DNA from 2 places in the Methylobacterium sp. P5_C11 genome. Region 2 is predicted to be linked to the other one. Evidence: riboswitches for the same ligand, from Rfam matches in the RefSeq annotation. Region 2 holds a riboswitch; the other holds the start of a gene.

Region 1 (15,190 bases), on a different contig from region 2:
GATCGGGCTGCCGACGGCCGCACCGGTGCGGCAGCCGGACTTTCTATCAAGCCGATATTACGTCCCTGAATATTGAAAAATTGGTTATTCGCCGAATTCAAAAGCACTATACCGGTGCTGATAACAATATCCGTCGCGCCATCCATCAAATGAGTAGGAAGGGCTGCAGCGGCGCTTCCGCTCCCGGCGGCCCCAAACCGGGCCTGCATCCGTTCGCAGCGCGGGGAGCGAACCACCCGCGCCGTACGAAACCTGCGACGATTTGGAAGTATCAGTCTCCGAGGCCGAACAACTTCTCGATGAAGTTGCGGTCGTCCTTCTGGGCGCGGCGCCCCGGTGCGGCCGGGCGCGGCGACGGAGCCTCCGGTTCGCCCAGGATCTGCCCGAGGAGGCCGCCCGGCGAGGCCGGTGCGGCGCTCGCCACGGAGGCAGTCGTCTCCGGCGGCCGGCGCCACCGGTTCAGGCCGGGGAGCGGGACCGGCGTCTGTCCCTTCAGCGCCTGGGTCATGTAGGTCTTCCAGATCTCGGCCGGCAGGTTGCCGCCCGTGACCTTCTTGGTCAGCTCGCCGTCGTCGTTACCGAGCCAGACCCCGGTCACGAGGCTGCCGGAGAAGCCCATGAACCACGCGTCGCGGTAATCCTGGGTGGTGCCGCTCTTGCCGGCCAGATCCCACCCGGGAATGTCGGCCTTCTTGCCGGTGCCGCTGACGAAGGTCTCGTGCATCATCGCGTTCATCATGCCGTCGGCATCGGCGCTCATCACCCGGCCGAGCCCGCTGTCGGCCCGCTTGTAGAGCACCTTGCCGTTCTGACCCTTCACGGCGGTGACCACGTAGGGGATCACCCCGGTGCCGCCATTGGCGAAGGCCCCGTAGGCGCCGACCATCTCCAGGAGCGTGACTTCGGACGTACCGAGGGCGATCGAGCCGTTGGCCTGGAGCGGCGACGTGATGCCGAGCCGCTGCGCGGTCTGGACCACGGCCTTCGGGCCGACCTCCTGACCGAGGCGGACCGCGATCGTGTTGAGCGAGTGGGCGAGCGCGGTGCGCAGGGTGACCGGTCCCTCGTAACGGTGGGAATAGTTCTCCGGAGCCCAGTTCCCGATGCGGATCGGTGCATCGTCCCGCACCGTGTCGGGTGTGGCGCCGTGCTCGACGGCGGCGAGGTAGACGAAGGGCTTGAACGAGGAACCGGGCTGGCGCTTGGCTGTGGTGGCCCGGTTGAACTGGCTCTGGGCATAGTCGCGCCCGCCGATCAACGCGCGGATCGCGCCGTCGGGCCGCATCGAGACCAGCGCGCCCTGGCTGACATTGAACCGCGCGCCCTTGGCGTTGAGTTCGTCGGTGAGGGCCTTCTCGGCGCTCGCCTGGAGGCCGGTATCGACGGTGGTCTGGACGGTGATGTCGGTGTCGAATTTGCCGACGTAATCGTCCAGCACGTCCATTACGAGGTCGGCGACGTAGTTGGCCGAGCCGCCGCCGCGGGCATTGGCGGGCTTCGCCGGCTGGGCGAGCGCCACCTTCACGTCCTGCTGCGAGGCGAAGCCGAGTTCCTGCATCGCGGCAAGGACCTGCGCGGCGCGGGCCTGCGCCGCCGGGAGGTTGCGGTTCGGCGCAAGCCGCGAGGGCGCCTGGACGAGGCCGCCGAGCATGGCGGCCTGCGCGAGACTGACCTCCTTGGCGGGCTTGCCGAAATAGCGCTGCGCGGCCGCCTCGACCCCATACGCGCCGGCGCCGAAATAGACGCGGTTCAGGTAGAGTTCGAGGATCTCGTCCTTGGTGTACTTGTGCTCAAGCCAGAGTGCGAGGATCGCCTCCTGGATCTTGCGCGAGGCCGAGCGCTCCGGCGTCAGGAACAGGTTCTTGGCGAGCTGCTGCGTCAGCGTCGAACCGCCCTGCGCCACGCCGCGTCGCGTCAGGTTCTGGCCGATCGCCCGGAGGATACCGACCGGATCCACGCCGAAATGCTGATAGAAGCGCCGATCCTCGATCGCCACGAAGGCGCGCGGCAGGTAGGGCGGCAGCTCCTTGATCGACACCACCCGGCCGCCGGTCTCGCCGCGATTGGCGAGCAGCGAGCCGTCGCTCGCCAGGATCGCGATGTTGGGCGGCCGCTTCGGCACGGCGAGCTGATCAATCGGCGGCAGCTGCGAGGCGTGGTAGGCGATCAGCCCGGCCAGCCCGATCACCGCCCAGAGGCCGAGGACGACCGTCCCGTAGACGATGCGGCCGAGCCACGAGCGCCGGCGTCGGCCGCGGGCTTTCGCCGGCCGTGTCGTCTTGGCCGGCCCCTTGCCCGGCTGCCGCGCCGTCCCGCCCGATCGTTTCGCCACGCCGTCTCCTGCCCCGGGCCGGTCCTCCCGGGACAGGCGCAGATCGAGTTCGCCGCGATCCCGGACGCGCCCCTCGGGCACGTCGAAATTCGGCTCAATCCTGCCCCGACCCTTGGCCATGCATCCCGTCTTCGAATGTTCCGTCGCGGCGCGCATCCCGGCTGCGGCGCAAGACGGTTTCCGCACGCTAAATGCGGCGGTTTAAGGGGCCGTTATCGATGCGTTCGGCACCCGTTCCGGATCCCGGGCGACGTCCCTCACCCGTCGGTCGGCGGGTCGGCAGCCGGCGTGCCGAGCACCCGGCGCGACTCCGCGAGCAGGACCGCATGCCGGGCGGCCTGCGGACCGGAATCCGGCGTCTCGCGGCCAAGCCGTTGGATGCGCGACAGGAACAGGCGCCGACGCAGACCCAACCGGCCGATGCTCATCACCAGCGCCTGCAGGACGAGGCGGACGGCCTCGGTCCGCTCGCGCTCCTCGACGATCGCGGCCGAGAGCACCGCCTCGCGGCGCAGGGCGGCTTCCAGGTCCTCCCGAACGGTCGCGCGGGCGGCCTCGTCCCTTCGCGCCGCGTCGAGCTGGATCCGGCACTGCTGCAGCGCGCTCAGCAGGAGAAGCTCCTGCGCAGACGCATCCCTCATCAAGGCCTCCAGGGGCGCCCTCACCCGCTCGACGACGAGTCGCTCCGCCCGATCCACACGCACCGATGGCCGCCTCGCCGACCGTGGGCCGGGCTGCGAGCCTGCATGGCCGACGCCTTAACGAGCTGAGCCGCTGGCCGGAAGCCGCTCGCCGGATTATTCGGCGTGCCGACCGCAGACCTCGGAGATTCGGGGGTGTGCAGATTCGGATCGCTCTGGCCTTCGGGGGCCTCACGCTGGGGGCCGGCGCGCTGGCGTCCGCTCCAGCCCTCGCCTATCAGCTCGACACTGTAAATCTGGTCGGCTGTGCGCGGGATGGCGGCGTCTGCCGGATGCCTTATCCGACCAACGTCTATTACGGCGTCCCCGGCCGGACGAACGGCAGGCCGTTTCCACAGGGTGGCATGGTGCCCTGCAACAGCCAGACCTTCGGCGATCCCGCGCCGGGTCAGGCGAAGAGCTGTTGGTACGCGCCGCGCATCACGGCAGGCGGTGGCGGCTATCGCAGCGACGAGGACGACGGCCCGCGGCGCGACGCCTACCGCTAAGGCCGCGACTACGACCGGCCGCCGATGTCCTGGCCTTACGACGACGATTATGAACCAAGGCCGCACCGCTACCGGGGTGTTCCGGACGATTATTGATCGCCGGCATCCGGGCAGGCCTCAAATCGTATCTGCCCTGTTAACCCTCATCCCGCATCATCGAATGCGGCGGAGCCCGTGTCCGCGCATGCGCGAGACCGGATGGGGGAGCTGATGTCGGAAAATCGGCGCGGCGCCTTCCGGAAGAACGCCTTCACCTTCGGCACCGTCCTGCTTCCCGCAGGCGAGGTCGGCTGCCTCGTGTGGGACGCCACTGGGACGGGGGCGCAGATCGAGGTGGAGGACGGACAGGTAGTGCCCGACCGCTTCCCGCTGCGCGTATCGGCGGACGCCGAGCCGCGGGCGGCCACCGTGGTGTGGCGGCGCAGCCGCCGGATCGGTATCGCGTTCGAGGTCTGAGGCCGGCGCGTCAGGTGGTCCGCAGGGCCGGCCGCGGGCGCGGAGCGGAGGACACGAGCCGGAACCAACGCGGCCGCACGAACAGCAGGTCGAGCGCCGTGCCGCGCACGAGACGCTCCAGGACAAGCGGCAGCAGCACCGCCATCGCCATCACGGTGAGGCACGCGAGGCCGATATTGGCGACCGCGCCGGTGCGCACGAGCAATTCCCGGGTGGCCGCCATGGGCAACGAGAAGGCGAGATAGATCACGATCGAGCGCTGTCCGCAGGTTCTCACGGCCTCGGCGATCGGACCGCCGGCCAGGCCGATCAGGGAGGCGGCCACCACGATCGCCAGTGCGCCAGCGGCGCCGAGGGCGAGGCTCACGAGGGGCAGGCTGGCGAGGGTGGGATGATCCGGGACAGCCGTCGGGGTCAGCGCGAGCCAGCCCTCCGCAGCCGCCCAGGCGGCGAGGCCGCAGAGGCCGAGGCCAGGGCGCTGCCGCGCGATGTCGGCGAGGCCGAAGATCCGGTCGGCGAACAGGTAGCCCGCTACGAAATAGACGTACCGGGCACAGAACTCCTCGATGAGCGTGGACTCGCTGCGGATGTCGGCGATCTGCAGGAGCGCGGCCGCGACCAGAAGCCCGGAGCCCGGCACGCGGCGCAGGGCCTTGGTGACGACCGAGAACACCGCCAGCAGGTAGATGAACCAGAGGCTGGAATACGGCTCGATCAGGGCGTGGACGAGGTGGGCCGCGAAGGCCCCGGGTCCGGCATCGCCGACGATCTTCCCGTATTTGACGACCGACTGGATCACCAGCCACAGCAAGTAGAAATAGGCGAAGTGGACGACCCGGCGATCGGAGAACAACCGCCAGTCACGGTCGATCACGCGGCCCAGGAACAGGCCCGACAACAGGAAGAAGTCGGGGATCCGGAACGGCTTCGCGAAGGCGACGATCGGGTGGAGGAACCCCTCGCCGCTCATAGCCTCGCCTGTCCCGGTGACGGAATGCATCATCACCACCAGGAGGATGCAGATCCCCTTGGCGATATCGACCCAGGCGAGCCGCCCGCCCGCATCCCCGACCCCAGCCATCGCCACACCCTCGAAACCGGGGCGATCCTGAACCCGCTCGGGTTGACGGCAAGGCCTGCAACAGCCGCGATCTTCGGACGTGCCGAACGGGCGGTAAACGGCGGCCGATCAGATCTTGCGCCGCGCCGCCCGACGGTCGCGGGTCATGCGGGTCGCGGCGTGAAAATCGTCGGGCTTTCCGCGGATCCATACGAGGAACCGACCGATCTCCGGATCGCTCCGGAGGGCCTCCATGTCGGCCAAGCGCCTGGCGATCTCCGCCTCGCTGTAGCGTGCGTGGATCGCCGAATGGCAGATCTGATGCAGCCGGACGGTGCCGTGGTGGGTACCGCCCTTCAGCTTCGGTGTCAGGTGATGGAGGCTGGATCGGGCGCGGCGCGGGATCGGCCGCTCGCAGAGCGGGCAGACCGGATCGGCTGGGCTCTGCCCGCCCGCAGTGTCCGAATCGTCCTCACGCCAGCGTTGCGATCGCCGCCCGACCACGGGCCTCTCCCCCTAAAGCCGCCCATCGGTCAGGTGCGGGCAGGCCGGCCGCACGAGCCGGCCGAACACCTCCGCGGCCTCGCGATCCCGCACACCCAGGATGGAGACGTGATCGCCCGGGACGACGTCGATCCGCGCCCGCGAACCGGCCGCGGCAGCGAGGCCGAAGGCCAATCTGACCGGCACCACCGGATCGTCACGGCCCTGCACGATCAGCACCGGCTCGCTTCCGCCGCGGATGCGCAAGTCCGAGCGGTACGTGTCGCGCAGGAGCCAGGTCGGGACCAGCGAGACATGCAGCCGCACGGCATGGGTCATCGAATCGAATGGCGCCTCCAGGTAGAGCCCGACCGACGACACCCGTTCGGCAACGGCCACCGCGATGGCGGCACCGAGGGAGTGGCCGTGCAGCAGGATCGGCGCGCCGGGCGCCCGTGCCGTGGCGGCCGCCGCGGCCGCCAGACCGTCGCGGATCAACCCGTCCTCGTCCGGGCGCCCGGTCGAGCCCGGATAGCCCCGATAGGCCACGCTGAGGACGCCCCAGCCCTGCGCCCGCCACGGACCCGCGGCGAAGCGCGCCGCGTGCGGTTCCGGGCGGGATCCGTTGCCGTGGAAGGTGACGACCACGCCGCAGCCCGGCCGCGGAGGACGCCAAAGCCCGTGCAGGGTCTCGCCGTCCACCGTCGCGACCGTGATCGCCGCGATCCCGGGAGGCACCGCCACGCGGATCGGCCGACCCTGAGCGCCCGGATAGAGGAAGCGTCGCTGGCCGAGCGCGAGGACGGCACATGCGAGGCCGCCGAACAAGAGCTCGGTGAGCAAGAGACCGGCGAGAAGACGCATGCGGGGTGGAAAATTCCGGGCGCGCGCGGGGTCGGACGAAGGGTTTTCCTGATGTGTTGTCTAAGGCAACCGGGGATGCATTGACAAAGGCGGGCGCGGGACCGAGTCTGGAAACGTTCCGAGGGGAGCCCCGCAGGGGGCTGAGATTGGGCGCATTGCCCTGACCCTTGAACCTGATCCGGCTCATACCGGCGGAGGGACGGGAACCTGCGGCCGCGCGTGGCGCGACCGGATCTCATCTCGGCCATCGCGTGGACCGGACCGCTCCAGAGCCAGGAGAGGCCCACGATGAACGCACCCGTTCTCCCCAAGGACGTGAAAGGCAGCCCCGAGACCGTGACCACGGGTCCGGTGACCGGATCGCGCAAGGCCTACGCGAACCCGGCCGGACGGCCGGACATCCGCGTCCCCTACCGCGAGATCGTCCTCTCCGATCCGAAGGAGGAGCCGGTGCGGGTCTACGACCCGTCGGGCCCCTACACCGAGACCGACGCCCGCATCGACCTCAATGCCGGCCTCCCCAGCGTGCGCGAGCCCTGGATCGCGGCGCGCGGCTACGCGGCCGTCGCGCCGCGGGCGGTGAAGCCCGAGGATAACGGCTTCGCGGGCGACAAGCTCGTGGCCCCCTGCCCCGCCGAGCGGACCATCCGCAAGGCGGCCCCGGGCCAGATGGTGACCCAGTACGAGTTCGCCCGCGCGGGAATCATCACCGAGGAGATGATCTACGTCGCCCATCGCGAGAACGTCTGCCGCGAGGCGATGCTCGCGGGCGCCGAGGCCGCGCTCGCGGACGGCCAGAGCTTCGGGGCCTCGGTCCCGCCGTTCATCACCCCGGAATTCGTGCGCGACGAGATCGCCCGTGGCCGGGCGATCATCCCGGCCAACATCAACCACACCGAGCTGGAGCCGATGGCGATCGGCCGGAACTTCCTGGTCAAGATCAACGCCAACATCGGCAACTCGGCCGTGACATCCTCGGCCGCCGACGAGGTCGAGAAGCTCGTCTGGTCGATCCGCTGGGGCGCCGACACGGTCATGGACCTGTCGACCGGCCGCAACATCCACAACATCCGCTCGTGGATCATCCGCAACAGCCCGGTCCCGATCGGGACAGTGCCGATCTACCAGGCGCTGGAGAAGGTCGGCGGCGACCCGCTCAAGCTCGACTGGGAGGTCTTCAAGGACACGCTGATCGAGCAGGCCGAGCAGGGCATCGACTACTTCACCATCCATGCCGGCGTGCGCCTCGCCCACGTGCCCCTGACCGCCCGGCGGGTCACAGGCATTGTCTCGCGCGGCGGCTCGATCATGGCCCGCTGGTGCCTCGCCGGGCACCGGGAATCGTTCCTCTACGAGCGGTTCGACGAGATCTGCGACATCATGCGGGCCTACGACGTCTCGTTCTCGCTGGGCGACGGCCTGCGCCCGGGCTCGATCGCCGACGCCAACGACGCCGCGCAGTTCGGCGAGCTGGAGACGCTGGGCGAGCTCACCAAGATCGCCTGGGACAAGGGTTGTCAGGTGATGATCGAAGGCCCCGGCCACGTGCCGATGCACAAGATCAAGGTCAACATGGAGAAGCAGCTGAAGGAGTGCGGCGAGGCGCCGTTCTACACCCTCGGCCCGCTGACCACCGACATCGCGCCGGGCTACGACCACATCACCTCGGGCATCGGCGCCGCGATGATCGGCTGGTTCGGCACCGCGATGCTCTGCTACGTCACGCCGAAGGAGCATCTCGGCCTTCCGGACCGGGACGACGTGAAGACCGGCGTCATCACCTACAAGATCGCCGCCCACGCCGCCGACCTCGCCAAGGGGCATCCCGCCGCGCAGCTCCGGGACGACGCGCTCAGCCGCGCCCGGTTCGACTTCCGCTGGGAGGACCAGTTCAACTTAGGGCTCGATCCGGACACGGCCCGGCGCTACCACGACGAGACCTTGCCGAAGGACGCTCACAAGGTCGCGCATTTCTGCTCGATGTGCGGGCCGAAGTTCTGCTCGATGAAGATCACGCAGGACCTGCGCGCCGAGGTGCTGGCGATGGAGGAGGCCGGCGAGGTCGTGGGCGCGTCGCCCGCGATGTCGAAGGCCGAGGCCGAGGCCGGCATGCGGGCGAAGTCGCAGGAATTCCTGGCGGAGGGCGGGAAACTCTACGTCGACGCCGCCGGCTGATACGACAACACGACCGCCAGGAAAGCCGGCTCCTTCCCGATCCGAAGGGGCCGGCAACCGCCGGACCGCCGCGCCGCGCGACACCGATCGATCCGAACCTGCTGCCCGCCACCGGGCGCGGGTTTTTCGTGTGCCACCCGGGCGGCGCTGCCCGATCCCGCACCGGAACGATGCGGGACATTTGTGGGCGCGCGCTAACGCGATCTTCATCGCATCCCCGAACGCCGATCGGCCTCCGGTGGACCGGTCTCCGGCGTTAACCGACGGTTAGGCCCCGAACCGCCTCAATCCTCCGATCACAGGATCGCAGGAGACCGGGGATGGAGATCCGACCGTTGACCACCACGACGCCGGGGCCTCAGGGACTCGATGCCCTCGGAGCGACGTCCGCCCCCGCCGTGTCGCAGGAGGCGCCAGGACCTCTTGCGAATGCTGCGCCCCTCGAACCCGCGGTGAAGCTCGATATCGGGTCGAATGGCGGAAAGGCGCGCTACATCCAGGACCGGGACACCAGCACGATCGTCTTCCAGGTGCTCGACCCGTCGTCTGGGAACGTGATCGAGCAGTTGCCGAGCGAGACGGCCCTACGCAACCGCGCCTACGATTCGGCGCGCGGCACGCTCGGATCGCAGTCCGGCAGCCTCTCCCGCGTCGCCTGAGGCCGCGCGGGCGCACGGACGGTAGTCTCGACCGGAGCCCGTCGTGGCCCCCAGGACGATCGCCTCAGAATTAGCGACTCCGGCATGGGACGGGTCGCGTTCGTCGGAAGGTGCTGCCTCGACCAAACGCCGACAACGCTCCGCACCCGCGGGCCGTTGCGCCTCGTCGTGGGCAGCGCGGCCGGTAGGCGCCGGCAATCTTCGGCGTGCCGGCGATTGCTCCTCACCGATACGTCCGAGCGCACCTTTGACCGGCCAGGATCCGTTTGACGCCATCGTCCTCGGGCTGCTAGATCGTAGCCGTACATGAGCGCACGGAGCGCATTCGGAGTTCGGTATCCGGAGCAAGCCATTTCCGTGCCGGCCATGTCGGCGGGCGTAGTTCAGTGGTAGAACGTCAGCTTCCCAAGCTGAATGTCGTCGGTTCGATCCCGATCGCCCGCTCCAACTAACCCATTGCACCTTCTGCGATATATCGTCCTCTGAGCGGCCGAGGTGTTCCCCATGTTCCCCATGGCGTTCCTCGCCGTTCCCCATGCTGCCGAGAAGCTGCTCCGGCTCCGCCGTGGCCTATTGCCGGGGTCCAGCTCGGCGCAATGAGTGCCGAACTCATGCCGAGTCACTTGACGGACGATTGGGCAAGCGAACTCGGAGGGCGTGCGCAGAGAATCGGGCCGGCACGAGCATGGCGTTGAACTGCCGCGATTGAGCAGTGAGAAGCGGGCGTTCGGCTTCGCGCCATAAGTGGACACCAGCTCAACGCCTAGTACCGGACATCCCATTTTGCAGGAACAATGGCGGCTCCGAGGGCTGGCACAGAAAGGATGATCAATTTGTGCGGGGTCTTCGACGTCATCGAACGCCGAGCGGAGGGCTCGTGGCTGTTACGCCAGTGTGCTACCGTGCCCATGATGCATTCTACGTCATGCCGTCGATGATAAACTTAACCTCGGCGATGCACTGCATCTATCGGACCATCGATACCTTCAACCTTGTTGATGTGCCCCGCACAGGCGATTGCCGGCCCGTGCGGGCACGGCTACGCATAGCACCACTCGTTCCCGCGACGGCCAGGGACCGAGAATGCCAACGCTAGCAACCGACCTAATTGGCCGCGTTAAGCGCCTGTCGCTCAAGCCCTCCGCTATTTCTGCCCTCATGCCGCTCTTCGAAGCCGTATCTAACGGGCTGCATGCAATCGACGATCGGCACCGCGACAAGGCGAAGACACAAGGTTCCATTCAGGTCGAGGTCTTGCGGGAAGACCCAAAGAAGCCCGACTCTCCCGTCATCGGATTCGTGATAGAGGATAATGGGATCGGCTTGAACGACGAGAACTACGCGTCGTTCTTGCGGCCCGACTCGCAACACAAACTCCATCGAGGTGGCGAAGGCGTTGGCCGGCTCGGATGGCTCAAAGTATTCCGAGACATCAAGGTCGAGAGCACTTACTTGGACAACTCCGGTGCACTTGCCGTGCGAGCCTTCGACTTCGTGCTCAGGGAGGACGAGCAGGTCTTGCTGAAGACCGGGATCGAGCCATTCCCGACCGGACCAGGCACTCGGATCTCGCTGCGGACCTACGACACTGCTGACGGCACGAAGTGCCCGGTCGACGCACCTACGCTGCGTCAACGTATGATCGGGCATTTCATGCAGCTCCTGGCAGCGGATCTCGCCCCGTCCATCAAGATGGCGGATGGGATCGAGACCGTGGATTTGAAGGCGGCATTCGGCGACCTCGTTCGGAACACGGCCGAGCAGCGCGTGACCATCCCGCTCGGAGAGGACGCCTCGATTGACCTCACGATCCGTCACATCCGCGCCGCGAAATCGGTCCGGCCCGACACGAACAAGAAGGCCTACAACTGCCTGTTCCTAACCGCCAACGATCGAGCGGTCGAGGAGACGGTCATCGACGATGCGATTGGCCTTAAATCCCTCGATGGCAACGAGGTTTACATCGGGTGCGTATCGGGCGCCCACCTCGACGCCCACGTCAACCAGGAACGAACTGGCTTCAGCTTTGACAGTGCGGAGAACCGCGACATCCGGCGCGCGCTTCAGGCGTCGGTCATGGTCTACCTCGACACATACGTAAGTCGATTAAAGGAGAAGAAGCACCAGCTCGTGCAGCAGGTGATCGAGGAATATCCTCAATTTCTATACTTGCACGGCGAGATGGAAGATTTCATCAATAAGCTAGCTCCTGGCGTTACCTCCAGGGAGGCCGTCTACGTGGAAATGTGCCGTCACAGATTTCGGAAGACCAACCACGAGTTCAAGCAAATAGAAGAGGTCACTAAGGCAGGTCCGAGCTTCACCGAGGAACTTGGTCGGAAAGTAGAGGCTTATCAGGACTTTGTGCAGGACCAGCAGAAAAGTGTACTCGCGGAGTACGTTCTGCTGAGGAAAAGCGTGATCGACATCTTAGACCGCTACGCTCAATTTCAAGAGGGCACAACCAAGCACTACCTCGAAGAGGCAGTGCACAAGCTCATCGTGCCGATGCGCACCGACTCGGCCAGCATCGAGATCGGTGACCATAAACTCTGGCTCATCGACGACCGCTTGGCGTTTTTCGCGCACTTTGCATCTGACCGTCCGTTAAAGTCTTACACGGACAATAAATCCCTTGACCGGCCTGATATCGCATTTTTCTACGATACCTGCTTCGCTTGGCGGGAGCAGGAAGCCGCCAACACGGTGGTATTGGTAGAATTCAAGCGCCCTTCAAGAGACGACTACGATGGCGAAGAGAACCCGCTTAAGCAAATTATGGGCTATATTAAAAATTTTAAGACATCAACGTCTTTGAAGGACACCAAGGGCCGACAACTCTCGCCACGACTGAAGAACGCAACATTTCACTGCTACATCATTGCAGACATCACGGACTCTCTTCGTGAGGCCATCGAAGGTTATCGGTTCCATGAAACACCGGATGGCCAGGGGCTTGTCGGATATCTCAACAATCCTGATGCGGTTGTAGAGATCATCTCCTATCCGAAGCTGCTAGCCGACGCAAAGATGAGAAACAGCATCTTTTTTCAGAAGCTTGGGATCACAAACATCGATCCGTCTACCTTGCACAAGGAGGACGGTGAGACCGCTATCATCGACCTGCTCGACAACTGGCCTACCAGAGCCGAGTTGGTGCCGGCCAAGTAAAGATCAGGCCGGCGAGAGCGGGTTCCGGCGGAGAGCTCTAGCGGGTCATCCTGTGGAGAGCCCTCGCCGGCGGTGGTCGCCCTTGTTCGAGACAATGAACGAGCGCCGGATCACGCCTGGCAGGACGAGGGCAACACGACATTGAACTCGCCCATGTATCCCCCCAACCGGTCCACGAACCAACGCTTGGCCGCTGACTAACGGCCTCCCTCGCGAGGTGAGCGACGACCCCGCCGGGCACATGTCCGTACGAGTTCGGGCTGATGTTATGCGGCAAGGTGCGGTTGCACCGGCAGCGGAGCTCAAGTTTCGGCCGGAAACCGGACCTTCGGCTTTGCGCCCAACCCAGACACTACCGTGCGCATATTGGCTTCCTGTGCGCAGACATCGCAGGCAGGATTTTACGTTTTATGACGCCATCCCGAATGAGGGCCAACGCGCGATGATACGCTATCGATAGAGACTAAGTTCTGGCCGAGGATCGGGGATGAACCCGCCGCGGTTGGGCATCTGCACCTTGGGTAGGCTGGTCGCATCCAAATTCTCGTCGGGCGTGATGACGTGTCCTTCCGACAAGATGTACGCGACGACCGCGTAGACTTGGTCGTCCGTGAGCGAGCCCGGCGCATTGAACGGCATCGCGCGCTTGACGTAGTCGAACAGCGTCGTGGCGTACGGCCAGTAGCTCTCAGTCGTCTTGATCGGATTATCCGACGCAAGACTGCCGCGACCGCCGACCAATCGATCGGCGCCGATGCCGGGCGCCATGTTGCCCTGGAGCTTCTCACCGTGACAGGCGGCGCACTGTTCCTGGAAGACCGTGGCGCCTTCCTGAGCATTGCCGTGACCCGGCGGCAAACCCTTCCCGCTCGGCGGGATCGAAAAGTAGGCCCCAAGCTCGGCTTCGGTGACCGGCTTGCCGACGCCGAGGCGGGTATCGGCCGCCGTCTGGGACGCCGCAGGCGTCGCGAGAAGCATAAGGCCGAGTAGAACTGACGTCGTCGGTTCAAGGCCGCGCACGCGCTCACGCATGGACATTGCTGACCTCCCCGGTGCTCGCGACGGCCCAGCTCTGGATCGCATTCAGGTGGTAGATCGAGGCGGATGGCCCGTGGTCGCCGCGGATGGCGAGCAGTTGCTGGCGCGTCGGCTGAAAGTAGCCGGTCTCGTCCACGCACCGGCTTTGCAGCACGGCGGGCGTGCCGTCCCAGGTCCAAGGGAAGGTGAAGCGCACCGTGCACATCGGCTCAGGCGCCGAGCCAAGGTAGGCCGGATACCAGGTTTTGCCCGCGTCGATCGATACGTCCACCGATTGTACGCGCCCGCGTCCGGACCAAGCGAAGCCGGTGACGTTGTAGACTCCGGGACCGGGCAGACGCATGTCGCCGGATGGGAACGTGATGACTGACTTCGCGTCCATGTCGAGCGAGAATTGCCGTGCACGGCCGTCCGCCATCAGGTCCGTGTACTTGGAGGTTTCCTCCCGCGTCATGAAGGGCTTGTCGCTGACCTCTAGTCGCCGCAGCCACTTGATGTGGGTGTTGCCCTCGTAGCCGGGCAGCAGCAGACGGACCGGGTAGCCCTGTTCGGGGCGGATCGCCTCGCCGTTCTGGCCATAGGCGATGATCCCGTCCTTGAGGAGCTTCTCCAGGGGGATGGACCGGGTCATCACGGCGGCGTCCGCGCCCTCGGCGAGAACCCAGCCTCCTCCCTCTTGCAGGCCGACCTCGCGGGCCAGGGTCGAGAAGAGCACGCCGGTCCACTCCGACGTGCTGAGCAGCCCGTGCGTGCCCTGAACCGTCTTGAGCGTCGGCTTCTTCCATTCGGTCAAGCCGTTGCCGGAGCATTCGATGAAGTGCTTGCGCGTCACCGATGGCAGGCGCTGGAGGTCGTCCATGCTGAACCGCTTCGGGGTGCCAACCATACCGTGGACGACGAGGCTGTGGCGCTTGGGATCGATGGAGGGGATGCCGCCGTGGTGCCGCTCAAAGTGTAGCCCGGAGGGCGTGATGTTGCCGACCAGCGCGGCGAGTGGGGTCAATGACCAGGACGTGTTCTCGTTGGGCGTTGGGTAGCGTACCCGTACAGCCTTCTCGAACTGTGAGCGTGATCCATAGCCGCCGTCCGCAGCGACGGGGCGGCCCTGCTCTTTGGTCGGGTCACTGGGCACATCAAAATGGCGGGCGCCGGCTGGGACTCCGTCGTCGGCCATAGTCCGACCCGCCGCAAGTGCTGCGGCGACGCCGGAACCCGCGGCGACGAGAAACCGGCGTCGGTCGGCGCCGCGGGTGGCGAACATGCCGTCGCGACAGGGGCAGGCTTCGTCTTCAGCCGGGGGCGAGGGAGCATGCTGGGCCGGCATCGTTTCCTCCGTTTTGAGTTCGGATCTGAACGGGATTAAGTACCTGATGCTCAAAGCCCCGGCAGCGCGCGATGCATGCTCGCTGTCGAAGTGTCGGTGGACACCTGTGTGATCGTACTGACCATCGCACGGCTCGCCTTACCGGTCGCGCCACATGGCAGCACGTCGCTGAAGACGATCACGTCCGGCACCTTGTAGCGTTCGAGGTTAGCCAACGCCCAGCGCCTAAGCTCGTCCACCGTCAACGCGAGCCCGGGCTTCAGCACGACTACGGCGTGGATCGCCTCGCCGAGACGTTCGTCGGGTACGCCGGCGCACAAGGTTGCAGCGACGTCCGGATGCGCGCAGAGGGCGTTCTCGATCTCCAGCGGCGAGATCTTGTTGCCGCCACGCGAGATGATCTCCTTCGAGCGTCCGACGAGCTCAACCTGACCGTCCG
Region 2 (15,190 bases):
GATGCTTTCGAGAACCGCCGGCGACGACACCTTCGGCATCAGGATCGCATCGGGCTTGGCCTCGATGGCGGCGTGGAGATCCGCCTCGCCCCAGGGCGTCTGAGGGGCATTAACGCGGATCACCAGCTCGCGGCTGCCATAGTCGCCGCTCTTCACGGCGGCGCAGACCTGCTGGCGGGCGATCTCCTTCTCCTCCGGGCCGACGGCGTCTTCCAGGTCGAGGATGATGCTGTCCACCGGCAGGGTCTTGGCCTTGTCGAGCGCCCGCTGGTTCGAGCCGGGCATGTAGAGCACGCTCCGGCGCAGGCGCAGATCGGTCGTCGTGGCCATCGGCTTCTCCCTCCTGGGCCGTCGCGCGGCCTCCCGTCGTTGCACTGCACCCTAAAGCACGAAGCCGGCCGCGCCACACCCCAAAGGGTGAGCGGCGTGAGTCCCTGCGCGGTTTGACACCGGCGCCGGTCTTCGCAGTTCCAGGCCGCGGTTTGGTCACGTTCCGCCGGTTAAAGGCTGCCTGAAACCAGTCCACGAAGGCCGGAAGCTCTACGATGCGCAAAGTCTTGGTCGTTCTCGCCTTGCTCGGGACGTTGTCGGCTCCCGAAGTGGCCCGGGCGCAGAGCCGGACGACCCTCGGCGTCGGCTCCGGCGCCGTCGCCGGGGCGCTGGTGGGCGGCCCGATCGGGGCCGTCGCCGGCGCCGTGGTCGGCGGCTTCGTCGGCAACTCGTCCGAGCGCGGCCGCCGTCATGTGCGCCGGGGCCGCCGCTACGGCTATGCGAGCCGCCGGGCGTATCCGCGCCGGGCCGAGGCGGTCCTGCCGCGCTCCACGGGTACCGTCGCCCGCCCCAGGCCGGCCGCCACCACTACGACCTGGAAGGACCCGCACTAGATCCGTGCTCACGCAGCCGGTCTGAGCGCGGGCGACGGCATCGTCAGGAAGGTCCGGCGGGCCAGCGCCGGGTAGGCGATCGCCTGGCCCAGGCCCCGGGCGCCGAGGAAGGCCACGAAGGCCAGCCACAACCCGGCATTGCCGAGGCCGAGGGTGTGCACGAGGACGAGGATCGCGCCGTATGCAGCGAGGGCGCACCCCATCAGGTTGCGCATCGCCCGGGTCCAGGTCGCGCCGATATAGATCCCGTCATACGCGAAGGGTGCGGCGGCTGCGAAGGGCGCGAGGGCCGCGAGGAGCAGGTACGACCGCGCGACCTCGCGCACCGCTCCGTTCGTCGTCACGGCATCGATGAAGGCGGGACCGCCCGCCAGCGCGAGCAGGCTGACCGCAAGCCCGAAGCCCAGGCACCAGCGCAGGCTCAAGGAAGCGGCCGCCTCGAACGCATCCGCGTCGCGGGCGCCCACCGCCTGCCCGCACAGGGTCTCGGCCGCGGTGGCGAAGCCGTCGAGGAAGAAGCCGCCGATCAGGAAGAGATTCCACAGGACCGCGTTGGCAGCCAGGACCACGTCGCCCTGCCGGGCGCCCAAAGCCGAGAACAGGACGAGGCCGGTGATCAGCGCGAGGGTGCGCAGGATCACGTCGAGGTTGACGCGGAGCGTCTTGCGGAGCGCCGCGGCGTCGCGGAGGTCGCGCAGCGGAACCCGGAACGGCCGCGAGCCGAGACGCGCCAGGGCGATCAGACCGAGGCAGAGGCCGAAGGCCTCCGCGCCGAGCGTCGCCAGCGCCGCGCCGGCAAGCCCGAAGCCGAAGCCCAGGACCAGGGTGAGCGTCAGCCCGACATTGGTCAGGTTGATCGCGACTTGGAGCAGCAGGCCGAGATCGGTGCGCCCCCGTCCCAGGACCGAGCCGAGGACGCCGTAGCTCGCCAGCACGAACGGGGCGGACAGGATGCGGATGTGGAAGTAGGTCGCCAGACCGGCCGTCACGGCCTCGCTCGCCCCGCTGATGGCGAAGGCCAGCCGGGCGAGCGGCACTTGGAGGACGACCAGGACGAGGCCGATCAGCACGCCCGCCGCAAGGGCGCGGGCGAGGATGCGGTCGATTTCGGCCCCGTCCCCTCCGCCGACCGCCTGCGCGGTGAGGCCGGCGGTGGCCATCCGCAGGGCACCGAACGACCAGAAGATCGCGTCGAAGATCACCGCGCCCAAGGCCACCGCGCCGAGCAGCGCCGCGTCCCCGAGCCGGCCGATCACGGCCGCGCCCACGAAGCCGAGCATCGGCGTGGTGACGTTGGCGAGCGTCATGGGCAGCGCCAGCGCTAGGACGCGGCGATGGGTCGGGCGCCCCGAGCTGGCGACGGCGTGCATCATCCCTCGACCTGGACGCGGTTGTGCGGCGCCGGGCAGACCCGTCAGCGCGAGACGGCGAAGAGGCGCGCGATCAGCCAGAGCGGCACGACCACGATCGCGCCGGCGACGATCCAGCCGCCGAAATCGTGCAGCGAGGCGAGGCCGACATCGATCAGCGCCCGGGCCGAATCGTACAGGTGCCAGAACAGGCGGCCCGGCGTCAGGCCGAGCATCGACAGGAAGGCGCCGACCAGGACAGACAGGAACAGGAGGCGCAGGAAGACGCCGGCCGGCGAGCCGCCGAGGAAGCGGCGCAGCGCGGAGGGGCGCGACCGGTAATCCTCCGCCCCATACGCGGCGTTCGGCGGTGGGGCGCCCTGTTGAAAGCCTTGCCGGCGCCGGTCGTGATCGACGAGCATTGCGTCCTCGTGAAGCTTCAGGGCCTTCGGATCGGCGACGAAGGGGGCGGAACCGTGGCCGGCGCACCACACCGCGTCGAAACCCGAGCGCGGATCGGGCGTTGGCGGGTTTCTCCCGTGCCGTGCAGATGGCAAGCGGCGTCGCGCACGCCAAGATGGGGACGGGGCGGAACGCAACGCGGGATGGTTGCGGCGTCGCCTCGGCCAAAGGGACGACTCCCGGGGATCGGGAGAGGTGTGAGAGGCTCTGAGTGCCGACGGGACCATACGCGCGATGATCGACCACGCCTTGTTCGACCCGGCGACCATCGATCCCGAGACGCTCCGGCTCAATGCCGAGATCGTCGCGGCGCATGCCGCCCTGCCCGACCCCTGGTCGCTGCCGATTGACGAGGTCCGCGAGCGCCGCCGCCTCGGCACGAAGGCGGCCCCCGCCATGCCGCACAGCGCCCGGGCGGAGTGGCTGACGATCGACGGCCCCGGCGGTCCGCTCAAGCTCCGCGTCGTGCGGCCCAAGCCCGGCACGAAGCTCCGCGGCGCTTATCTGCACATCCATCGCGGCGGGTGGGTCTGGGGCTCGGCCGACGAGCAGGATCCCTGGCTGGAGCGCATCGCCGATACCTGCGGCTTCGTCGCCCTGTCGGTGGAGTACCGCCTCGCCCCGGAGCATCCCTACCCGGCGGCACTGCTCGACTGTGAGGCCGCCGCCGTGTGGCTGGCCGGTCCCGGCAAGGCCGAATTCGGCGTCCACGCGCTGACCATCGGCGGGGAATCGGTCGGCGCCCACCTCGCCGTGATGGTGCTGCTGCGGCTGCGCGACAAGCACAACCTGCCGCGGGCGTTTCGGGGCGCCAACCTCAATGCGGGCTTCTTCGACCTGGGCCTGACTCCGTCCGTGCGGAACTGGGGCGAGGAGCGGCTCGTCGTGAACACCCGCGACCTCACCGCGTTCGCCGACGGCTATGTCCGCGAGGGCATCGACCGGCGCCGGCCGGACGTTTCGCCGATCTACGCGGAGCTCAAGGGCCTGCCCCCGGCCCTGTTCACCATCGGCACCGCCGATCCGCTCCTCGACGACACGCTGTACATGTCAGCGCGCTGGGCCGCGGCGGGCAATGGCGGCCATACGGCGATCTACCCGGGCGGCTGCCACGTCTTCGCCCGTTACCCCAGCCCGATGAGCGAGCGGGCGCTGGAGCTGATCGACCGCTTCCTGATGGCGCTCGCCTGAGCGATCCGTCCGAGATCCTGCCGGAGCGGTTCCGGGCCTGGTTCGCGGCACGCGGCTGGGCGCCCCGGTCCCACCAGCTCGATCTCCTGCGCATCGCCGGGGCCGGTCGCTCGGCCCTGCTGGTCGCGCCGACCGGCGCGGGCAAGACGCTCGCGGGATTTCTTCCGAGCCTCGTCGCCCTCGCGGAGCGCGGGCCGCAGCCGTTGAAGCCCACGGGTCTGCACACGCTCTACGTCTCGCCGCTCAAGGCGCTTGCCGTCGACATCGCCCGCAACCTCGACGCGCCCATCGCCGAGATGGATCTACCGGTGCGCGTCGAGACCCGCACCGGCGACACCCCCGCGCACAAGCGTACCCGCCAGATCAGCCGGCCGCCGGACATCCTGCTCACGACGCCGGAGCAGCTGGCCCTGCTGATCGCCCATCGCGAGGCGGCGGATTTCTTCGCGGGGCTGCGCTGCGTGGTGCTCGACGAGCTGCACGCACTGGTCACCTCGAAGCGCGGCGATCTTCTGTCATTGGCGCTGGCGCGGCTGCACCGGCTGAGCCCGGGGCTCGCGGTGATCGGGCTCTCCGCGACCGTGCGCGAGCCGGATGAGCTGCGGAAGTATCTGGTGCCGCAGAACCAGGACCTCGCTCCCCCCTCTGCAAGGGAAGGGAAAAACAACTCCCCCATGGCCGACCTCGTCACCGTGGCGGGCGGCGCGAAGGCGGACCTGCGCATGCTCGACCTCGGCCGGGCGCTGCCGATCTCCGGCCACACCGCCTGGCACTCGATGCCGGCCATCTACGACCTGATCAAGGACCACCGGACGACCTTGGTCTTCGTGAACACCCGCCTCCAGGCCGAGTACACCTTCCAGGAGCTGTGGCGCCTCAACGAGGACGCCCTGCCGATCGCCATCCATCACGGCTCCCTCGACGCGCAGCAGCGCCGCCGGGTCGAGGCGGCCATGGCGGCCGGCCAGTTGCGGGCGATCGTCTGCACCGCAACCCTCGACCTCGGCATCGACTGGGGTGACGTCGACCTCGTCGTGAATGTCGGCGCGCCGAAGGGCGCCAGCCGGATCATGCAGCGGATCGGCCGGGCCAACCACCGGATGGACGAGCCGTCGAAGGCCTACCTCGTCCCCGGAAACCGCTTCGAGATGCTCGAATGCCAAGCGGCCCTCGACGCCGTCGAGCAGGCCGCGCAGGACACGCCCGACGCCCGCCAGGGCGCCCTCGACGTGCTCGCCCAGCACGTGCTCGGCATGGCCTGCGCAGACGCCTTCGACCCGGTCGACTTCTACGACGAGATCGTCTCGGCGGCGCCCTATGCCGGGCTCACCTGGGAATCCTTCGAGCAGGTGGTCGACTACGTCGCCACCGGCGGCTACGCCCTGCGCGCCTACGAGCGCTTCGCCAAGATCCTGCGCGGGCCGGATGGCCTCTGGCGCGTGCGCGACGCCCGCACCGCCCAGGCCTACCGGATGAATGTCGGCACGATCGTGGAGGCGGCGCGGGTTCGGGTGCGCCTCAGCCGGACGCTGCGGGGTAAGCCCGGGACGGTCCTGCCGAAATCCGGCCGGGTGCTGGGTGAGATCGAGGACGATTTCGCCGAGACGCTGACGGTGGGCGACACGTTCCTGTTCGCCGGCGAGACCCTGCGCTTCGAGGGTCTTGCCGAGGACGAGTGCCTCGTAACCCGCGCACCGCCCGGTACCGACCCGGCGATCCCGTCCTACGCCGGGGCGAAATTCCCGCTCTCGACCTTCTTGGCGGCCCGTGTCCGGGCGCTCATCGCCGACCCGTTCGCCTGGGACCGGCTGCCGAAGCAGATCGGCGAGTACCTGCACCAGCAGCGCCGGCGCTCGGTCCTGCCGGGCGAACGCGACCTGCTGGTCGAGACGTTCCCCCGGGGCAAACGCTATTACCTGACCGCCTTCCCGTTCGAGGGGCGCCTCGCCCACCAGACCCTCGGGATGCTCCTCACCCGCCGGCTGGAGCGCGACGGGTTGCGGCCCCTGGGCTTCGCGGCCAACGATTACGGCATCGCCATCTGGACGACCCGCGACCTGTCCGAGCGCGCTGCGCGCGATACCGACTTCATCGGCGACCTCTTCGCCGTCGACATGCTGGGCGACGACCTGGAGGCCTGGCTCGACGAGTCGGCGATGATGAAGCGTACCTTCCGGCAATGCGCGGTGATCGCCGGGCTGATCGAGCGCCACCATCCGGGGCAGAAGAAGTCCGGCCGGCAGGTCACGATCTCGACCGACCTGATCTACGACGTGCTGCGCAAGCACCAGCCCGATCACCTGCTGCTGCGGGCCGCGCGGCAGGATGCGGCAACCGGACTCCTCGACGTGAGGCGCCTCGGCATGATGCTAGAGCGCATCCAGGGGCGAATCATCCACAGGTCTCTCGACCGGGTCTCGCCGCTCTCCGTGTCCGTGATGCTCGAGATCGGGCGCGAGCGGGTCTACGGCGAGGGCGCCGACGAGATCCTGGCGGAGGCCGAGGCGGAGCTTCTCCAAGAGGCTCTGTCCTGACCGTCGATCCGCCCTCCCCCGACGACACCGAGGATGCGATCTTGGCGGCCGGCCTGAGACTCGAGAAGACTCACAAGCACCCGACCCTGCAACTTGCGGGCGAGACCCTGGTGCTGGACCTGTGCGGCGGCCTCTGGCTGCCGGAGCACCGCACGCTGATCGTGTCCGACCTCCACTTGGAGAAGGGCTCCTCCTACGCGGCGCGCACCGGCCAGTTCCTTCCGCCCTACGACACCCGTGAGACCCTGGCCTGCCTGCACGAGGCGGTGGTGCGCCACGACCCCGCCCGCGTGGTCGCCCTGGGCGATTCCTTCCACGACGCCCGCGGACCCGAGCGCATGGAGCCGGGCGACCGCGCCATGGTGGCCGCGCTTCAGGAAGGACGCGACTGGATCTGGATCGCCGGGAATCATGACGCGGCCGTCAGCGAAGGTGTCGGCGGCCGCTACGCCGGGGCGCTGACGATCGGCGGCCTCGTCCTGCGACACGAACCGAGCCCCGAACCGACGCCGGGGGAGATCGCCGGCCATCTGCATCCCTGCGGCAAGGTCGCGATGCGCGGCCGAGCGGTGCGCCGCCGCTGCTTCGTAACCGACGGCACGCGCCTGGTGATGCCGGCTTTCGGCGCCTATGCGGGCGGTCTCAATGTCCGCGAGAAGGCTATCGAAAGCCTGTTCCCGAAGGGATTCACCGCCCATCTCCTCGGCGACGGGCGTGTCTTCGCCATCGGCCGGGCTCAGCTGGCCCGGGACTGAGCGCATCCCGGTCTCCCGGCGCGGCGCGACCTGATCGGGCGCCGTGCGACCGTTTGGATCGCGTCGGGCCGGGCTCGCGGACGGCCGTTCGAAGCCGTCGACCGAAGACGGTGCGAGGCGCTCACGCAGGCACGGGACCGGCTGCGTTCCAGGCCTTCAGCAAGGTCCGCGTGGCGCTTGCAGGATCGGCGGCCCCCATCATGCCCCCCATGACGGCGAAAGCCGCCGCACCGGCCCTGCGGCAATGCGGGGCCTCGTCGGGGCCGATGCCGCCCAGTGCCACCACCGGAAGCCCGCCGGCTTGGGCAGCGAGGCCTTTTAGGCCGAGCGCCGGCCCGTATCCCGGCTTGCTCGCCGTCGGAAAGATCGGGCTGAGCGTGACATAGTCGGCCCCGGCCTTTGCCGCAGCCGCGACCTCGTGTGGTGCGTGGGCCGACACGCCGATCAGCGCCTCCGCCCCCAGGGCCGCCCGCGCCGCCGCGATCGCGGCCGGAGCCGACCCGCCGCCGAGATGCACGCCGTCCGCGCCGAGGGTGCGCGCCAGTTCCACGTCCCCGCCCACCGTGAGCACGCCGCCCGCCGCCCGCACGCGTTCGGCGACGGCCTCCCCGAGGCGCCGGCGCGCCTCCGGCTCCAGATCGCGGTCCCGGAGCCAGATCCAGCGGCCGCCACCCGCCAGGATCGCCTGCACGGTCTCGGCGAGGGGGCGCGGATGCCCGTGGCGGTCCGTCACCGCCAGGAGCGGTGACGGCAGTCCCCTCACGAGCCGACGAGGCCGAGCTGCGGGCTCGACGGTTCAGCCCGGCCGCGGCGCGGGATCCGCCCCGCCAGATAGGCGTCGCGCCCGGCCTCCACCGCGCGCCGCATGGCGCTGGCCATCCGCACCGGATCGTCGGCCTTGGCGACGGCGGTGTTGATCAGGCAGGCGGAGGCGCCCAGCTCCATGGCGATCACCGCGTCCGAGGCCGTGCCGATCCCGGCATCGACCACCACCGGCACCGTGGCGCGGCGGCAGATCAGCTCGAGGTTGGCCGGGTTCGCGATCCCCATCCCGGAGCCGATCAGCGAACCCATCGGCATCACGGCGGCGCAGCCGAGATCTTCCAGGCGCTGGCAGACGATCGGGTCGTCGTTGCAGTAGGGCAGGACCACGAAGCCGTCGTCCACGAGGTGGCGGCAGGCCTCGATCAGCTCGGCGACATCCGGGTAGAGCGTCTCCCGGTCACCGATCACCTCGACCTTGATCCAGTTAGTGTCGAGGGCCTCCCGGGCCAGCTCCGCGGTCATGATCGCGTCGCGGGCGGTCTCGCAGCCGGCGGTGTTCGGCAGGAAGCGCTTGCCCTTGAGGATCGTCACCGTGTCGGAGCCGTGACCCTGGAGCGAGACGCGGCGGATCGAGGCGGTCACGACGTCGGCGCCGCTCGCCTGGACGGCGTCGCGCATGATCGCCTGCGTCGGATAGCCAGCGGTGCCGATGAACAACCGGGACGACAGGGTCACTCCGGCGATCGTCAGGCTGCCCTCCCCGCTCCCGGAGTGCAGCGGCGTGACGGTGGGGTTCATGCTCAACCTCCCTGCATGGCGCGGACGATCTCGACGCGGTCGCCGTCCGCGATCGGGGTCTGCTCCCAATCCCGGCGACGCAGCACACGGCCGTTCAGCGCGATGGCGACGCCCTGCGGGCTCTCGATGCCGCCCTCCTCCGCCTCCTGGCGGAACAGGGACTCCACGGTCTCGGCCGAGGAGTCGCGCGGCTCCCCGTTGACGAAGAGCTTCATGCCGAGGCCCTCAGGCGCTCGGGGCGTCCGAAGCGCGCCCGCGTGAAGGGCCGGGCCACCTCGGGCAGCGCGCCGCGCAGGACGAGGTCCGCGACGGCGTCGGCGGTGACGGGGGCGAGCAGGTAACCGTTGCGGTGGTGTCCGGTGGCGGCAACGAGGCCGGGGGCGAGTACATCGAGGATCGGCGCATCGTCGTCCGATGTGGGACGGTAGCCGCTCCAGACCGCCTCGACTTCCATCTCCTCGATTCCGGGCAGCACCCGGCGCGCGCCCTCCAGCAGGGCGTAGAGCCCGCCCGCGTTGACGCCGGGCCGGAAGCCGCAATCCTCCACGGTGGCGCCGACGATGAGCTGGCCGTCGCCCTTCGGTGCCATGTGGACCTGCTCGGTCCAGATCATCCGGCCGAGGGTGCCCGTACGGGCGGTGGTGCGCACGGCCAGGGACTGGCCCTTCAGCGGGCGGACCGGCAGGGCGAGATCCTCAGGCAGCAATCCGCCCTCCCCGCTCCAGGCACCGGAGGCGATGACCACGGTGTCCGCCGCGACGCCGTCCTCGCCGACCCGGACGCCGGTCACGCGATCCCCCGACCAGTCGAGGGCGCTGACGGGTGTCCGCTCCGCCAGGATGACGCCGGCCCGGCGGCAGGCCTCGGCGAGGGCGTCCATGACCAGTCGCGGGTCGACCTGGTGGTCCAGCGGGCAGTGGATCCCGGCGGTGACCGAGGGGCGCAGGCCCGGTTCCAGGCGCCGGACCTCGCTGCCCGGCAGCCAAGTGACGTCGAGGCCCGACCGGCGCTGCAGATCGAAGCGGAAACGCAGGCGCTCCACCTCGTCGCGGCCGACCGCAAGCACCAGGGTCCCGTCGGGCCGGTAATCGATCGCGCGGCCGGATTCGGCTTCGAGGGCGTCGCGGAACCCCGGCCAGAGCCGGAGCGATTCCAGGGCGAGGGGCAGAAGCGGGTCGGAGCCGGGCTCGTGCTCCGCCGCGGGGGCCAGCATGCCGGTGGCGGCGAGGCTCGCGCCGGACCCGATCGTCGCACGCTCCAGTACCGTCACGGCTCGGCCTGCCCGGGCGAGCCGCCACGCGATCGAGAGCCCGATCAGCCCGCCGCCGATGACGGCGACGTCGGTCCGGCCCGGCAGGCTCGCGGGTGCGGCGAAGCCGTCGGGGCTGCGGCGGCGACCGATCGGTGAGGCGGGGCGGTCGAGGGGCACAGGCATCTCCGCGAAGTGCCGTCGCGAGGATCGGGCCGGGTGCTTCGGTGAGAAGCTGTGACCTGCCCGTCCGGGCGGCCGCGGTCCAATCCCTACGCCGGTATGAGCCGGATCAGGTTCGAAGGATTTCCGCGCCGCAGGTCCTGACGGACGAGCCAGCGGTTTCTCAGCCCCTTGCCGGGGATCTCCCTGGAACGGGAAGAGACTTGGTCGTCCGCGCGGCCCTGGTCAACCCCGCCGCCGGTGAGGCATCCGCGCCGGATGGACATTCCCCGGTCTCAGTCACCGCTCGGATACCAAGCCGGACGAAATCCGGCCGCCGACGCCGGCAGGTCGCGCGTCGGGTACCAGCCCTTCACGGATCCTCGGCCAAACCGGCTCCGATGGCTCGGGCCGGGACGGGACGCGTGCGCACATTCGTTGTCGTCTGCACGATCGGCTTCCTGTCCGCCACGGCGTTCCAGAAGCTCCGCGAGCGCACCCGTGCGGATTCGGCTCCGGCGATTGCTGTTCCGCTCCCCTTGCCCGCCGGGGATAGCGGCGTGGTCGGCGTCGCGCTGCAGGCCGGCCGCAACGGCCATTTCTTCGTGAACGCCCTGATGGACGGCCGGGCTCTGCCGATGATGGTGGATACCGGTGCGAGTTCCTGCGCTTTCTCGGAAGAGGATGCCGACAGGATCGGGATCAGGGTCGCCCCGAAAGACTTCAACCGGGTCTGGAACACGGCGAACGGGACCGTCAACGTGGCGCCGATCCGGATCGCGGTGATGCAGGTCGGATCGATCACCGTGCGCGACGTCGACGCCGTGATCATCCCCCGCGGGCGCCTCACCACGAGCCTGCTCGGGATGTCGTTCCTGAAGCGCCTGCGCGATTTCAGTGTCAGCGGCGCGACGATGACGCTTCGGGGCTGAGCACCCATGGGGACTGTCGAGAGGCACGATCCGGATCTGGCCGGATTGGCGTGCTGAGACGGACTCGCCGGTCGCCACCTTTGCGTCCGCAGCATCCATCGCGCCAAGATGCTTTGGAGCGATGTCGATCGCTAAATAATTCTCCAGAATTTCAGCCAATACGTTTAATCAAATTCTGATGGCAGCAGAATTGTCTACCCATATTTGGAATTAAAGCTTTCGATTAACGATCAGACACGCCGCGAATCGATGTCGCTTCGAGACTCGAATTGATGCATTACATGCTGTAGCGTCATATTGCGTTCAAGTCTGCATCCGTAGATGTGTAAAAACGCGCGCTTGTCATTCGGTGCGCTTCGGGATTTGCGAGTATGAATAAGTTTGGTCAGACAATCTGTTTGTCGATGATTGTGAAGAATGAGGCGCACGTTATTCGGCGATGCTTGGATTCTGTTCGCCCTATGATCGATCATTGGGTGATCGTCGATACGGGCTCGACGGATGGCACTCAGGACGTCATCCGCGCGGCAATGGCGGATCTGCCGGGTACGCTGTTCGAGCGGCCCTGGGTCGATTTCGCATACAATCGATCGGAGTCGTTGAGATTGGCGCGCTCGCATGCGCCGTATTCCCTCATCATCGATGCCGACGACGAGCTGATCATAACCGATGATTTCGAGCTGCCGAAGCTATGCGACGCATCATATAGTTTTACAATTATCGATACGGAAAACGTGTATACCCGAAGGCATCTCATCAACAACTCGTGGGAATGGGAATATGTCGGTGTGATCCATGAGTTTCTGCACGCTCCAGGACAGCCGACTCGAACGCTTCTGCCTCTCTCGATTCGGCGCGGCCACGACGGTGCGCGTCGGCGGGATAAGGATACCGTTTCGCGCGACATCGCCGTCCTGGAAAAAGCCCTTTATTCCGAAGAAAATCCATTCCTTCGTGCAAGATACACATTCTACTTGGCAGATTACTATCATAAATCTGGCAAGAGCAAAGAGGCGCTGGAATTGTTTCTGAAGCGAACCGAGCTCGGCCACGGAGACGAAGAGATATACAAAAGCTTGATCGTCGCAGCCGTTATCATGGAGCAATTTGACAGGCCAAAAGACAGTGTCTTAAAAATCTACAATCGGGCGATTCAGTTGGCGCCGGAGCGGGCCGAGGCCCGATATGGGGCGAGCCGTTATTGCCGACACAAGAAAGATTTTGTCACTGGGTATTACTTCGCCGAGGCCGGAATTTTTCTGAAGATGCCCTCCGAAGGAATAGACTTGGAGCCTTGGATATACGCCTACGGATTGCGGCAGGAATTATCCATACACGCATACTATACAAATCAGTACCGGTGTTGCCTGTTTAATTGCTTGGAAATACTAGATCAAACAGGCGTGCCCGACGATGTTCGCGCTTTGATCGGCGATCTGGCCAAGAAAGCGCTCGCCAGGATGATCGACCCCGTTTGGGGCTGTCAGCAATCCGCCTACAGCACGGAGTTCGTCCCGGATTGGCCGTTTCTGGACCGTACGAAGGGTGCGGCGCGGATCCAGGCCATCGTGAGGCGATGACCACGGCACCTCTGCACGCAGCGGAAAGATACGATCCGCCTGCGGTCGGAAGCTGTGTCAGTTCGGCTTGCGCGGACGCAGGAATTTCGGGCGGAACACCGCCATGGGCTCGTCGAAGCCGTTGAGCCGGTGTTCGCCCAGCGAGACCGGATCCCCCCAGAGAAAATCCACGAACGGCTTCGACATCAGCAGCGGCTCGCCGAGGGTGCGGTTGAGCTGTGCGATGCGGCTCGCGAGGTTCACGTCCCGGCCGATCACCGTGAAGTCGAGACGGGAGCCCGAGCCGACATTGCCATAGGCGGCCTCGCCGTGATGGAGGGCGATGCCGGCGGCCACCGGCACGGGGAACTGGTGCAGGGCGTTGGCTTCGTCGAGAGCCGCCAGCGCATGCTGCGCCGCCGTGAGCGCGCCCTTGGCGGCGCCGCCGAGATCGTCTCCGGATTCGCGAAAAATCGCCAGCAGGCCGTCGCCGAGATACTTCAACACCTCGCCGCCTTCGCGCTCGATCGGCGGTACGAGGCAGTCGAAGAAGACGTTGAGCAGGCCTACCACCTCCTCGGGGGTCATGTCGGCGGAGGTGCGGGTATAGTCGCGCATGTCGGCGAACAGGATCGCCGAGCGGATCCGCGTGACCTTCCCTCGGCGGATGTCGCCCGCCAGGATTGCCCGGTGCGGCTCGTCGCCGACGTAGAGCCGCAGGACGTGGTCGAGTTGCTTGTTGAGGACACGCATCTCCATGACCGCCGCCAGCGCCGGCATGACGAATCGCAGGATCGCAATATCGTCGTCTCGGAAACCCTCCGGCGCCCGGGTGGCGAAGGTGATGCCGTTCTTCGTGCCGTTGGTGAAGAACAGTGGCGCCACCACGTAGTGGGTGTAGCCGCTGGTCTTCAGGTCCGGCACGATCGCGAAGGCGTCGTCCGGCGTCTCCGCGAGGTCGAGGATCAGCCACTCCCCGGTCTCGTGGACGGTATGGAACGGGCTGTTGAGGTAGGCGTCCGTCGAGCGGGCACCGTGCGGGAACAGCCGCACGGTGGTGCCGCCGTCCCGGGTCCAGATCCGGCCGACGCCGGCATATTCCGAGTGCAGGGTGTCGATCGCCGTCGAGGCGCGGTCGACGGGGACGCCGATGGCGATCAGGCGCTCGGCGAGCCCGGCGAGCAGCTCCTCGGCGTTGGGCATCCGGGCGCCCTCGCCGAGCAGCCAGTCGCGGATGCCGACGGAGGGCTGCAACGCGCCGAAAGGCACGTCGTCGGCTTCCGAACCGTCCGCGAAGGCCGTCGGCAAACCGGGCGTTGGCGGGCGGCGTTCGAGCATGGCGCCAGAGTGGATGCCGCGCAGCGCCGTGGCAACGCGGTCGACGGGGAGGCGCCGCGGCCTTGGCCGCGGCGGGGGCTCAGTTGTCCAGGAAGCTCCTGAGCTTCCGGCTGCGCGAGGGGTGCTTCAGCTTCCGCAGCGCCTTCGCCTCGATCTGCCGGATGCGCTCGCGGGTCACGGAGAACTGCTGGCCGACCTCCTCGAGGGTGTGGTCGGTATTCATGCCGATGCCGAAACGCATGCGCAGCACGCGTTCCTCGCGCGGCGTGAGCGAGGCGAGCACCCGAGTCGTGGTCTCGCGCAGGTTCGACTGGATCGCCGCGTCGATCGGCAGGACGACGTTCTTGTCTTCGATGAAGTCGCCGAGGTGGCTGTCCTCCTCGTCGCCGATGGGCGTCTCGAGGGAGATCGGCTCCTTGGCGATCTTGAGGACCTTCCGGACCTTCTCCAGCGGCATGGCCAGCTTTTCGGCCAGCTCCTCCGGGGTCGGCTCGCGACCAATCTCGTGCAGCATCTGGCGCGATGTCCGAACGATCTTGTTGATCGTCTCGATCATGTGCACCGGGATGCGGATCGTGCGCGCCTGGTCGGCGATCGAGCGGGTGATCGCCTGCCGGATCCACCACGTCGCATAGGTCGAGAACTTGTAGCCGCGGCGGTACTCGAACTTGTCCACCGCCTTCATCAGGCCGATGTTGCCCTCCTGGATCAGGTCCAGGAACTGCAGGCCGCGGTTCGTGTACTTCTTGGCGATCGAGATCACGAGGCGCAGGTTGGCCTCGATCATCTCCTTCTTGGCCTGCCGGGCTTCCCGCTCGCCCTTCTGGACCATGTTGACGATGCGGCGGTACTCGCCGATCTCCAGGCCCGTCTCGGAGGCGAGGTCGAGGATCTGCGCGCGCAGCTCGGAGACCTGCTTGGAGCCGCGCTCGACCAGGTTCTTCCAGCCCTTGCCGCCGAGCGTTCCGACCCGCTGCATCCAGTTCGGATCGAGTTCGTAGCCCTGGTAGTGGCGCAGGAACTCGTCGCGGGCCACGCCGTGGCTCTCGGCGTAGCGCATCAGCCGGCCCTCGTGGCCGATGAGCTGCTTGTTGATCGAGTAGAGCTGGCCGACCAGAGCCTCGATGCGGTTGTTGTTGAGCGACAGGGACTTCACGTCGGCGACGACGATGTCCTTCAGCTCGACCTGCTTCTGGTCCTGGGCGGGCGTGT

What was found. Region 2 has a riboswitch for thiamine pyrophosphate ahead of thiO (glycine oxidase ThiO). Riboswitches for the same ligand answer to the same signal wherever they lie in the genome.
Region 1: it holds a riboswitch for thiamine pyrophosphate, as region 2 does, so the genes downstream of both, thiC (phosphomethylpyrimidine synthase ThiC) here and thiO (glycine oxidase ThiO) in region 2, are expected to answer to the same signal.

Annotation. Positions count from the first base shown of each region.
Region 1 covers NZ_JBFULS010000010.1:6,556-21,745, reverse strand. Annotated here, with positions in the region: gene ACXJKQ_RS07915 (transglycosylase domain-containing protein) at 272-2,452, opposite strand; gene ACXJKQ_RS07910 (ATP-dependent helicase) at 2,590-2,973, opposite strand; gene ACXJKQ_RS07905 (hypothetical protein) at 3,171-3,521, shown strand; gene ACXJKQ_RS07900 (pilus assembly protein PilZ) at 3,732-3,977, shown strand; gene ACXJKQ_RS07895 (acyltransferase family protein) at 3,988-5,058, opposite strand; gene ACXJKQ_RS07890 (restriction endonuclease) at 5,167-5,541, opposite strand; gene ACXJKQ_RS07885 (alpha/beta hydrolase) at 5,554-6,384, opposite strand; TPP riboswitch at 6,496-6,601, shown strand; gene thiC (phosphomethylpyrimidine synthase ThiC) at 6,673-8,559, shown strand; gene ACXJKQ_RS07875 (hypothetical protein) at 8,880-9,218, shown strand; tRNA gene ACXJKQ_RS07870 (tRNA-Gly) at 9,591-9,665, shown strand; gene ACXJKQ_RS07865 (hypothetical protein) at 10,302-12,389, shown strand; gene ACXJKQ_RS07860 (c-type cytochrome) at 12,840-13,427, opposite strand; gene soxC (sulfite dehydrogenase) at 13,414-14,688, opposite strand; gene ACXJKQ_RS07850 (class I adenylate-forming enzyme family protein) at 14,802-15,190, opposite strand, start outside.
Region 2 covers NZ_JBFULS010000028.1:37,669-52,858, reverse strand. Annotated here, with positions in the region: gene ACXJKQ_RS16090 (HpcH/HpaI aldolase/citrate lyase family protein) at 1-330, opposite strand, end outside; gene ACXJKQ_RS16085 (hypothetical protein) at 546-884, shown strand; gene ACXJKQ_RS16080 (MATE family efflux transporter) at 893-2,257, opposite strand; gene ACXJKQ_RS16075 (DUF6460 domain-containing protein) at 2,299-2,655, opposite strand; gene ACXJKQ_RS16070 (alpha/beta hydrolase) at 2,930-3,886, shown strand; gene ACXJKQ_RS16065 (ligase-associated DNA damage response DEXH box helicase) at 3,883-6,420, shown strand; gene pdeM (ligase-associated DNA damage response endonuclease PdeM) at 6,462-7,175, shown strand; gene ACXJKQ_RS16055 (thiamine phosphate synthase) at 7,297-7,938, opposite strand; gene thiG (thiazole synthase) at 7,935-8,738, opposite strand; gene thiS (sulfur carrier protein ThiS) at 8,741-8,953, opposite strand; gene thiO (glycine oxidase ThiO) at 8,950-10,173, opposite strand; TPP riboswitch at 10,239-10,367, opposite strand; gene ACXJKQ_RS16035 (retropepsin-like aspartic protease family protein) at 10,575-11,081, shown strand; gene ACXJKQ_RS16030 (tetratricopeptide repeat-containing glycosyltransferase) at 11,453-12,661, shown strand; gene ACXJKQ_RS16025 (adenylate/guanylate cyclase domain-containing protein) at 12,719-13,978, opposite strand; gene rpoD (RNA polymerase sigma factor RpoD) at 14,058-15,190, opposite strand, start outside.